Regions from separate parts of the Blastococcus sp. SYSU DS0669 genome, predicted to be linked through region 1. Evidence: riboswitches for the same ligand, from Rfam matches in the RefSeq annotation. Region 1 holds a riboswitch; the other holds the start of a gene.

The links. Region 1 has a riboswitch for S-adenosylmethionine ahead of thrC (threonine synthase). Riboswitches for the same ligand answer to the same signal wherever they lie in the genome.
Region 2: it holds a riboswitch for S-adenosylmethionine, as region 1 does, so the genes downstream of both, ACI792_RS08925 (bifunctional o-acetylhomoserine/o-acetylserine sulfhydrylase) here and thrC (threonine synthase) in region 1, are expected to answer to the same signal.

What each region holds. Positions count from the first base shown of each region.
Region 1 covers NZ_JBJHAE010000001.1:442,940-448,116, reverse strand. Annotated here, with positions in the region: gene ACI792_RS02115 (ABC transporter permease) at 1-619, shown strand, start outside; gene ACI792_RS02110 (HAD family hydrolase) at 728-1,549, opposite strand; SAM riboswitch class I at 1,608-1,742, shown strand; gene thrC (threonine synthase) at 1,755-3,056, shown strand; gene ACI792_RS02100 (cold-shock protein) at 3,230-3,430, shown strand; gene groL (chaperonin GroEL) at 3,668-5,177, shown strand, end outside.
Region 2 covers NZ_JBJHAE010000006.1:94,575-99,751, forward strand. Annotated here, with positions in the region: gene ACI792_RS08925 (bifunctional o-acetylhomoserine/o-acetylserine sulfhydrylase) at 1-1,087, opposite strand, end outside; SAM riboswitch class IV at 1,131-1,246, opposite strand; gene ACI792_RS08930 (hypothetical protein) at 1,335-1,820, opposite strand; gene ACI792_RS08935 (mechanosensitive ion channel family protein) at 1,817-2,713, opposite strand; gene ACI792_RS08940 (thioesterase family protein) at 2,870-3,655, opposite strand; gene ACI792_RS08945 (STAS domain-containing protein) at 3,857-4,303, shown strand; gene ACI792_RS08950 (EamA family transporter) at 4,347-5,177, shown strand, end outside.

The sequences.
Region 1 (5,177 bases):
CGTGCTGTTCGCGACCACGGGCTTCTTCCTCGTCGTGGTCTACGCGCTGTTCTTCGGTGACACCGTGGCCGTGGAGGCGCAGTGGGGGTCGCTGCGGTACGCGCTGGCCACCCCGGTCCCGCGGATGCGCCTGCTCCGGCAGAAGTGGCTGGCCGCGCTGGTGCAGTCCGTCGCCGCGCTGCTCACGCTCGCGGCGGTGGCGGTGGTCGCCGGGGGCATCGCCTTCGGCTTCGGCGACATCAGGACGCCGGTCGGCGTGGGGATCGACCAGGGCGAGGGCATGCTCCGGCTGGCCGGGATGCTCGGCTACCTCGCCGTCCACCTGCTCGTCGTCGGAGCGCTGGCGTTCTGGTTCTCCACCATCACCGACGCGCCGCTGGCCGCGGTCGGCGGCGCGGTGTTCACCATGGTCGTCTTCGCGATCCTCGACCAGGTCGAGCAGCTGGGCTCGATCCGCGACTGGTTCCCGACGGCGGAGGAGTTCGCCTGGACCGACCTGCTGCAGACGCCGGTCGACGACGGCGACCTGTTCCGCGGCGTCATCCAGTCGCTGGTCTACATCGCCGTCTTCACCGCACTGGGCTTCCGGCACTTCGCCCGCCGCGACGTCACGTCGTAGCTGTCGCCCTGCCGGCGACACCGCGGCGAGGTGCCGTCCCGGCCGGCGTGGAGCCGCTGCGTCGCGCCTGCGCGGACCCCTCCGGGGCCCACTCGGCACGACGCGGCGTCACAGGCTCTGCCGCACGGCCTGGGCCCAGCCCTCGCCCATCGCGTCAGCGGTGACCGAGGCGTTCGGGACGGCGGCCAGCGCGTCGGCCATGCCGTCGGCGGCGGCGCCGTTCGCGGTGATCCACAACCGGCCCACCGCGGGCGCCATCTCCAGGTCGCTGACGCTGTCCCCGATGGCCACGGCGTCGGCGGGGGAGAGGCCGCGCCGCTCCAGGTCCCAGGCGATCGCCGCGCCCTTGGAGATGCCGCGCGGCATCAGGTGGTAGACCCGCGGGGGCCCGGCGTCGGCATCCAGCCCCATCCAGGAGGCCCGCTGGATCGAGCCGTTGTCCTTCAGCGTCAGCCAGCCCGCCCCCCGCTCGGCCAGCCAGGCGTCGACGGCGAGGGGGTCCAGCCGGCCGCGCAGGAGCGCGTCCGCGGCGTGGGTGGCGTGCCACGGCGCGTGCCACTCGATCCGGCCGGGGTGCTCGGCGAACAGGTCCTCGACGATCCCGAGCTCGGCCATGACCTCCATCGGCGTCCGGTCGCCGTACTGCGGGGGCAGCGCGCCGCGGAGCCGGTGGGTGTTCCGGCCCGAGCCCCAGCCGATGGTGGCGCCCAGTTCGGCGATCGCGCCGTCGGCCGCGAAGATGCGCGCGGCCTCCACCACCTGCTCGTAGGTGCGGCCGCTGACCAGCACCAACGCCACCCCGGCGCGGTGCAGGTCGAGCAGCGCGCCGGCCGGCCCGTCGGTCAGCTCCCGCCCCTCCGTGTGCCAGAAGGAGCCCCGCGGCCCCACCATCGTGCCGTCGAGGTCGGTGTAGACGACGCGCGCGCTCACCGGGCCATCCTGTCCGGCCGTCGGGCGCCGCGCGCCACTGGGTAGAGTCCACGCCGTTCACTCATCCAGAGGGGCAGAGGGACACGGCCCGATGAAGCCCCGGCAACCGCCGCCTGCAGCGCTCCGCGCGACGGGCGGGAGGTGCCAATTCCGTCCCGCGCGGCTCGACGGCCCGCAGCGGGGAAGATGAGGAGGTAGTCGTCGCATGACCCTCACCGCTCCCGGTTCCGCCCAGGCCGACTCCAGCGCAGGCGGCCCGGTGCCACCCTGTCCGGCCCGCGGGCTCGTCTGCCGCAACTGCGGCGCCACGTTCGGCCTCATCGCCCAGCACGCCTGCGCCGAGTGCTTCGGCCCGCTGGAGGTCGACTACGACCCCGAGCTGATGAAGGCCGTCACCCGCGAGCAGATCGAGGCCGGGCCGCAGAACATCTGGCGGTACGTGGCCCTGCTCCCGGTGGGCCAGCACCCGGCCGACCGGGTCACGCTCGACCCCGGCATGACCCCGCTGGTCCGCGCCGACCGGCTCGCCGCCGAGCTCGGGCTCACCGGCGGCCTCTGGGTCAAGGACGACTCCGCCAACCCCACCCACTCCTTCAAGGACCGCGTGGTCAGCCTGGCCGCGACCGCCGCCAAGGGGCTGGGCTACACCAAGATCGCCGCCGCCTCCACCGGCAACCTGGCCAACTCGGTGGCCGCGCACGCCGCCCGCGTCGGCCTGCCGTCGTTCGTCTTCATCCCGAGCGACCTCGAGCCCGGCAAGGTGGTCCAGTCCGCGGTCTACGGCCAGACGCTGGTCGCCGTCGACGGCTCCTACGACGACGTCAACCGGCTGACCAGCGAGCTCGGCGAGACCGACGAGTTCGAGGACACCGCGTTCGTCAACCAGAACGTCCGGCCCTACTACGCCGAGGGCTCCAAGACGATGGGCTACGAGATCGCCGAGCAGCTCGGCTGGCGCATCCCCGCCCAGGTCGTCATCCCCATGGCGTCCGGCTCGCTGCTGACCAAGGTCGACAAGGCCTTCCGCGAGCTGACCGCGGCCGGCATCGTCGAGGCGTCCGAGTGGAGGATCTTCGGCGCCCAGTCGGCCGGGTGCGACCCGATCGCCACCGCGTTCGACAACGGGTGGGACGTCGTCAAGCCGGTGAAGCCGACCGGGATCGCCAAGTCGCTGAACATCGGCAACCCCGCCGACGGCCCCTACGCCCTGGACGCCATCCGGCGCACCGGGGGTGCGGTGGCCCGCGTCGGTGACGACGAGATCGTGCAGGGCATCCGAGACCTCGCCCGCACCACCGGCGTCTTCGCCGAGACCGCCGGCGGCGTGACCGTCGCGGTCCTGCGCAAGCTCGTCGAGGGCGGGCAGCTCGACCCGGCCAAGGAGACCGTCGTCCTCAACACCGGCGAGGGGCTCAAGACCCTCGACCCGCTCGAGCCGGTCGTCGGCCCCACCCACCGGGTGGAGCCGTCGTTGAAGTCGGTGCGGGCCGCCGGCCTCATCGGCTGATCCGCGTCGCCCGATCCGGCAACACAGCGGCGGAGAACCACGTGCACCCGGTGGGTGCTGATGTACCTTCTCGCGCGGTTCCAGTTCCATGTTCGTGATATGCGGGCGGAAGAGCTAGGCCCGGTCCCCCGATCCAGAGGGGCCGTCCGCACGCACGAAACGTGGGAGCACACGTGGCACAGGGCACCGTGAAGTGGTTCAACGCCGAGAAGGGCTTCGGCTTCATCGCCGTCGACGGCGGCCAGGACGTCTTCGTCCACTACTCGGCCATCCAGATGGACGGGTACAAGAGCCTCGACGAGGGTCAGCGCGTCGAGTTCGAGGTCGTCCAGGGCTCGAAGGGCCCGCAGGCCGACGCCGTCCGCAGCGCCTGAGACACCCGCGGCACCGGAGGCCCGGTCCCCCTCGAGGGGGCCGGGCCTCCGTCCGTCCTTGCACCCGCCGGGGTGGAGTGCCAGACTCGGTTCTGGCACTCGTACCCTTTGAGTGCCAATCAGGTCGGAACGGTGAGGCACCGGTCGGTGGACCGAAGGAGCGTCCACGCCGCTGGTGTCGTCCGTCGCGGGCACCAACCGGCCGTGCAGCGATCCACGCTCGGAGGACATCACCACATGGCCAAGATGATCGCGTTCAACGAAGAGGCACGCCGCGGCCTCGAGCGAGGGATGAACACCCTCGCCGACGCCGTCAAGGTGACGCTCGGCCCCCGTGGCCGGAACGTCGTTCTGGAGAAGAAGTGGGGCGCGCCCACCATCACCAACGATGGTGTGAGCATCGCCAAGGAGATCGAGCTCGAGGACCCCTGGGAGAAGATCGGGGCCGAGCTCGTCAAGGAGGTCGCCAAGAAGACCGACGACGTCGCGGGTGACGGCACCACCACCGCCACCGTGCTGGCCCAGGCGCTCGTCCGCGAGGGTCTGCGCAACGTCGCCGCCGGCGCCAACCCGATGGCCCTGAAGAAGGGCATCGAGGCCGCCGTCGCCTCGGTCAGCGAGTACCTCCTCGCCACCGCCAAGGACGTCGAGACCAAGGAGCAGATCGCCGCGACCGCGTCGATCTCCGCTGCCGACCCCGCCATCGGTGAGCTCATCGCCGAGGCGATGGACAAGGTCGGCAAGGAAGGTGTCATCACCGTCGAGGAGAGCAACACCTTCGGGCTCGAGCTCGAGCTCACCGAGGGCATGCGCTTCGACAAGGGCTACATCTCGCCCTACTTCGTCACCGACGCCGAGCGCATGGAGGCCGTCCTCGACGACCCGTACGTGCTCGTCGTCAACTCGAAGATCAGCTCGGTCAAGGACCTGCTCCCGCTGCTGGAGAAGGTCATGCAGTCGGGCAAGCCGCTGGCCATCATCTCCGAGGACGTCGAGGGCGAGGCCCTCGCGACCCTGGTCGTGAACAAGATCCGTGGCACCTTCAAGTCCGTCGCCGTCAAGGCGCCGGGCTTCGGCGACCGCCGCAAGGCCATGCTCGGCGACATCGCCATCCTCACCGGTGGCCAGGTCATCAGCGAGGAGGTCGGCCTCAAGCTCGACACCGCCGGCCTCGAGCTGCTGGGCCGTGCCCGCAAGGTCGTCGTCACCAAGGACGAGACGACGATCGTCGAGGGTGCCGGGGACACCGACCAGATCGCCGGCCGGGTCAACCAGATCCGCAGCGAGATCGAGCGGTCGGACTCCGACTACGACCGGGAGAAGCTGCAGGAGCGCCTGGCCAAGCTGGCCGGTGGCGTCGCCGTCATCAAGGCCGGTGCCGCGACCGAGGTCGAGCTCAAGGAGCGCAAGCACCGCATCGAGGACGCGGTGCGCAACGCCAAGGCGGCCGTCGAGGAGGGCATCGTCGCCGGTGGTGGCGTCGCCCTCGCGCAGGCCACGGCCGTCGCGTTCGACAAGCTCGAGCTCGAGGGTGACGAGGCGACCGGTGCCAACATCGTGCGCGTCGCGCTCGAGGCGCCGCTGAAGCAGATCGCGATCAACGCCGGCCTCGAGGGTGGCGTCGTCGCGGAGAAGGTCCGCAACTCGGAGACCGGCTGGGGCCTCAACGCCGCCACCGGCGAGTACGTGGACCTGGTCGCCGCCGGGATCATCGACCCCGCCAAGGTGACCCGCTCGGCGCTGCAGA
Region 2 (5,177 bases), on a different contig from region 1:
CCAGGGCCTCCACGAACCGCTTGCCGGCCTCCACGCCGCCGTGCAGCTCGAAGGTCAGGACGGCGCCGGCGCCCTTCGGCGCGTACTTCTGCTGCGCGGCGTGCCACGGCGAGGACGGCAGCCCCGGGTAGTTCACCCGCTCGACGGCGTCGTGGGCCTCGAGGAACTCGGCCACCCGCTGCGCGTTCTGCACGTGCCGCTCCATGCGCAGGGAGAGCGTCTCGATGCCCTGCACCACCAGGAAGGCGTTGAACGGCGAGACCGCGGGCCCCAGGTCGCGCAGCAGCTGCACCCGGGCCTTCAGCGCGAACGCCGGTGCGCCGAGGTCGGCGTAGACGACGCCGTGGTACGTGGGGTCGGCGGTGGTGAACATCGGGTGCCGGCCGCCGGTCCAGTCGAACGACCCGCCGTCGACGATGAGCCCGGCGATGACGGTGCCGTGGCCGCCGAGGTACTTGGTGGCCGAGTGGACGACGACGTCGGCGCCGAACTCCAGCGGCCGGACCAGGTAGGGCGTCGCGATGGTGTTGTCGACGATGAGCGGGACGCCGTTGCGGTGGGCGACGCCGGCGACGGTCTCGATGTCGAGGATGTCGCCCTTCGGGTTGCCGATCGACTCGGCGAAGAAGGCCCGGGTGTTCTCCTGCACGAGGGACTGCCAGTTCTCCGGGTCGTCGGGGTCCTCGACGAAGGAGACGGTGATGCCCATCTTCGGCAGCGAGTGGTGCAGCAGGTTGTACGTGCCGCCGTACAGGGACGCCGACGCGACGAGGTGGTCGCCGGCCTCGGCGAGGTTGAGGATGGCGAGGGTCTCCGCGGCCTGGCCGGAGGCGACGGCGAGCGCGGCGACGCCGCCCTCCAGCGACGCGACGCGCTGCTCCAGCGCATCCTGCGTCGGGTTCATGATCCGCGTGTAGATGTTGCCCATCTCGGCCAGCGCGAAGAGGTCCGCCGCGTGCTGGGTGTCGCGGAACTGGTAGGCGGTGGTCGCGTAGATCGGCAGCGCGCGGGCGCCGGTCGTGGGGTCGGGGCTCGTGCCGGCGTGGATCTGCCGGGTCTCGAAGCTCCAGCTCTGCGGGTCGGTCATGCGCCGTCTCCTTCGCTCGCGGGAGATCCCGCGGCGCACGGGAGCTCCGTCCTTGCCGGGGGCGGGGCGCCGACCGGCCGGCTCTTCCCCTGGAGCACCTCAGACGGAGTTGAGGTTGCCGGGCAGCCAGCCAGGTGCTTCGCGCTGCCTCTCAGGAGCCGACGTGATCCTAGGACGCTCCGCCGGGCGACGCACACCCGCCCGGACTCGGGCAGCGATGTCCCACGTGAAACAGCGGCCCACGGTCCTAGGAGCCGGGCGCGGTCTCCTCGCCCGTGCCGCCGGTCGGCGCGGGGGCGGGCGTCTCCGGCGCCGTGGTGGTCGTGCCCGGCGCGGTGGTGGTGGGCGCGGAGGGCGAGGTGGTCGGCTCGGGCTGCTGCGTCGTCGTCACCGGCTCCTCGGTCGGCGGCGTCTCCTCCGTCTGCGTGGGCTCCGTCGTGCCCGCCGGGTCGGTCGGCTCGGTGACCGCCGTCTCCCCGGTCGCGGGCGCGCCCTGCGCAGGGGGCTTGACGTTCAGCCAGAGGGCGAAGACCGCCACGAAGAGGATGGCGAGCACGACGGTGGAGGTGCGGGCGCGGCCCAGGTGCCGGGGGATCGACGCCCACCAGCCGTGCCGCGGCGCCGGCGACGGCGAGTCGGCGGGCGAGCCCGGCGCGGCGGCGGGGGCGGTGCTCACGGTGGGCTCCTCGGAGGCGCGGGCGGCCGGGTCGCGGCGCTCGTCGGGTGTCTTCACCGGACCCCCTCCTGGACGGCCGTCGCGCCGTCCTGCGCCAGGGGCGCCGTCGTGGGCGGCGGCACCTGCATGCCCTGGCTGCGGAACGCCTGGACGATGCGGGCGCGCAGGTCCCGGCCCACCTCGAACTGCTTGCCGGGCAGCGTGCGGGCGACCACCCGCACGTTCACCTCGTCCAACCCGAGGGTCTCGACGCCCATCACGGTGGGCGGGTCGAGCAGCAGCGGCCGCATGGCCGGGTCGCGGAACGCCTCCCGGCCCACCCCGCGCAGGACCTCGTTGGCCCGGTTGACGTCGACGGTGGTCGGCAGGGGGACGTCGACGACGGCGCGCGCCCAGTCGCGGGACAGGTTGATGACCTTGACGATCTGGCCGTTGGGGATGGTCACGACCTCGCCGTCGGGCGAGCGCATCCGGGTGACCCGCAGCGTGACGTCCTCGACCGTGCCGTTCGCCGGGTCGCCCCCGCCGACCACCTGGATCGAGACGACGTCCCCGAACCCGTACTGGCGCTCGGTGATGATGAAGAACCCGGCCAGCACGTCACCGACGATGCGCTGCGCTCCGAAGCCCAGACCGACGCCGAGCACGGTCGCCGGCGCGACGAGGCCGGTCACCGGGATGCCGAGGCGGTCGAGGATGAAGAAGACCGAGATCGAGTAGATGAGCACGACCAGGGCCCAGGTGAGCACCTGGGTCAGCGAGTGGCGGTGCTTGGCGGCCTCCGACCGGACGAGCGCGTCGCCGCCGGTGGAGTTCCGGTCGATCCGGTCGGTGATCTTGTCGCCGACCCAGCCGACGAAGCGGGCGAGCAGCACCGACCCGAGCACGATCAGCACGACCTCGAGACCGCGCCCGGCCAGCCAGTCCAGCACGTCTCTCAACGCGTCCACGTGGCGGCACTCCGTTCGTCGGGGGAAGCGACCCTCCCACCATGCTCACCGCCGGACGGCGATGCCAGCCCGAGCCGCCGCGGCGCGCGTCCGGAACGGCCGGGCACGCCGCTGACCTGCGGCGCAGCGGTTGCGGAGAGATGACTCACGCCGGGCTCACCGTGGCTCGACGAACAGCGACTGGCTGGACCGGCCGACCGCGCCGTCGGCGTCGAACAGGACGGCGAAGCACTGCGCCGCCCCGGCGCCGCCGTGCACGGTCGTGGCGTCCATCCCCAGCCACTCACCCCGCGGCGGCCGGTGCAGGGCCACGGTGAGGTCGACGTTGGCGAACGTCGCCCGGGTCCAGTCGAGGGTCGCCGAGATGCCGCTCGCGGCGTCGGTCATCACGAGCAGGTGCTGCAGCGGCGTCATCGGCTCCCCGGCCACGAGGGCGCACTCCGGCCGGGTCCACGCCGTCGCCGGCCCCGGCCCGTTGAAGGTGCCGGCGGCGAACCGCCAGTCGAGCGCCCGGTGGTAGGCCACCTCGCTGCTGAAGAACGCCGCACGCTCGGCGCGGCTCCCCTCCGGCCCGGCCGGTTCCGGGTGCGGCTGCTCGGTCTCCGCCGCGGCGTCGTCCCGGCAGCGCATCCGCCAGGCCGACAGCCGCATGAGCGCCGCGCCCCCGGCGTCGAGGACCGCCTCCACCAGCTCGATCCGCCGGCCGGGGCGGACGACCGACGTGCGCACCCGCACCGGGCCGACGGGCACGGGCGCCAGGATGTCGTAGGCCAGGCGGACGGTCTGCCCGCCCTCGATCGCGCTGACCTCCTCGGCGGCGCGCAGGAGCAGCGCCGCCGGCGGCCCGGCGTGCTGGAACCCCGTGTCCCAGGGGCCGATCGTGAGGGCGGTGGCGGCGAAGCCGTCCCCGTCGGGCAGGTAGAGGGCCTCCGGAACGTCCACGGGGCCGAGTCTTCCGCCGCCGGTCCTGCCCGCCGCCGCCGGGTCCCGGCATCCGTACGGTGGTGCCACGGCTGCGAGGCGTCACCGCGCGCCCGCCGGGCGTGCCGACCCGGCCGATCCGGTATCGGAAACCGTTGTCCTGCCGGATCGGCGTCCGTACGTTCCGTGGCGACGGGGTGACCGTCGGCGCGAGGGGGCAGCATGGTGCGAGCGCACGAATGGGACGGCAGTCGGCGTCTTGCGCGCCCGCCCGGTGGGCGGCGGCCCTGGTGGGTCTCGCACCCGGCCCCGGAGCCGGCCGCGCAGCGCCTTGCGTGGGAGAGCGCGGGTGGGCGCGCCCGGGTGGTGGTCGACGGTGACGTCGACCTGGTCACCGCTCCGCACCTGGAGGCGTTCGTCGCCGGGCACCCGCTGGTGGGCTGCACCGTCCTCGAGCTCGACCTCGGCGGGGTGCCCTCGATCGGCTCGGCCGGCCTCTCGGTGCTCACCGGCGTCCGCCGCTGGTGCCAGCAGCGCGGTATCGACCTGCTGCTGTGCGACGTGCAGCCCTCGGTGTGGCGGGTGTTCGAGGTGACCGGCCTGGACGCCGTCTTCGTCGCGGCCGGCCCCGCGACCTGCCCGCCCGCTCAGGACCTCGCGCTGTTCTGATCCGGTAGGTGTCTCCGTCGGCCATGCCCGCTACCGTGCGCGCGTGCCCCGCACCGTCCGGCCCGGCCTCGGGTACGCCTTCACCCTCGGTGCGGCCGCCCTCTTCGCCGTCAACGGCACCGTCTCGACGCTCGCGCTCCAGGCCGGCGTCCCGCCGACCCGGCTGACGGCGCTGCGCTGCACCGGCGCCGCGATCGTGCTGCTCGCGGTGCTCGCGCTCATCGCTCCGGGCCGGCTGCGGGTGCGGCCCCGCGAGCTGCCGCTGCTCGCCGTCTTCGGGGTGGTCGGCGTGGCGCTGACCCAGTTCCTCTACTACGTGGCCATCGGGCGGCTGCCGGTCGGCATCGCGCTCGTCTTCGAGATGACCGCGCCGGTGTTCATCGCCCTCTACGTCTGGCGGGTCCGCCGCGAACGGGTGCGCAGCCGGCTGTGGGCGGCGCTGCTGCTGTCGCTGTCCGGCCTGGTGCTCGTGGCGCAGGTCTGGCAGGGCGGCGGCTCGCTGGACGCGCTCGGCGTGGCGGCGGCGTTCGGTGCGGCGCTCTGCCTGGCCACCTACTACCTGGTCGGCGAGCGCGGCACGGTGAGCCGAGATCCGGTCACCCTCACCTGCTGGAGCTTCGTGGCGGCCGCGGTGTTCTGGGCCGTCGCCGCCCCGTGGTGGCAGTTCGACGCCGGGGTGCTCGCCGAGCCGGTGCCGGTCTCGCTGGGCGGCCTGCAGCTGCCGCTCTGGCTGCTCGTCGGGTGGATCGTCGTGCTGGGCGCGGCGGTGCCGTTCTGGCTGTCGATCGCGGCGCTTCCGCACCTGGCGCCCACCACCGCCGGGCTCGTCGCGACGGTGGAGCCGGTCTTCGCCTCCGTCGTCGCGTGGTTGTGG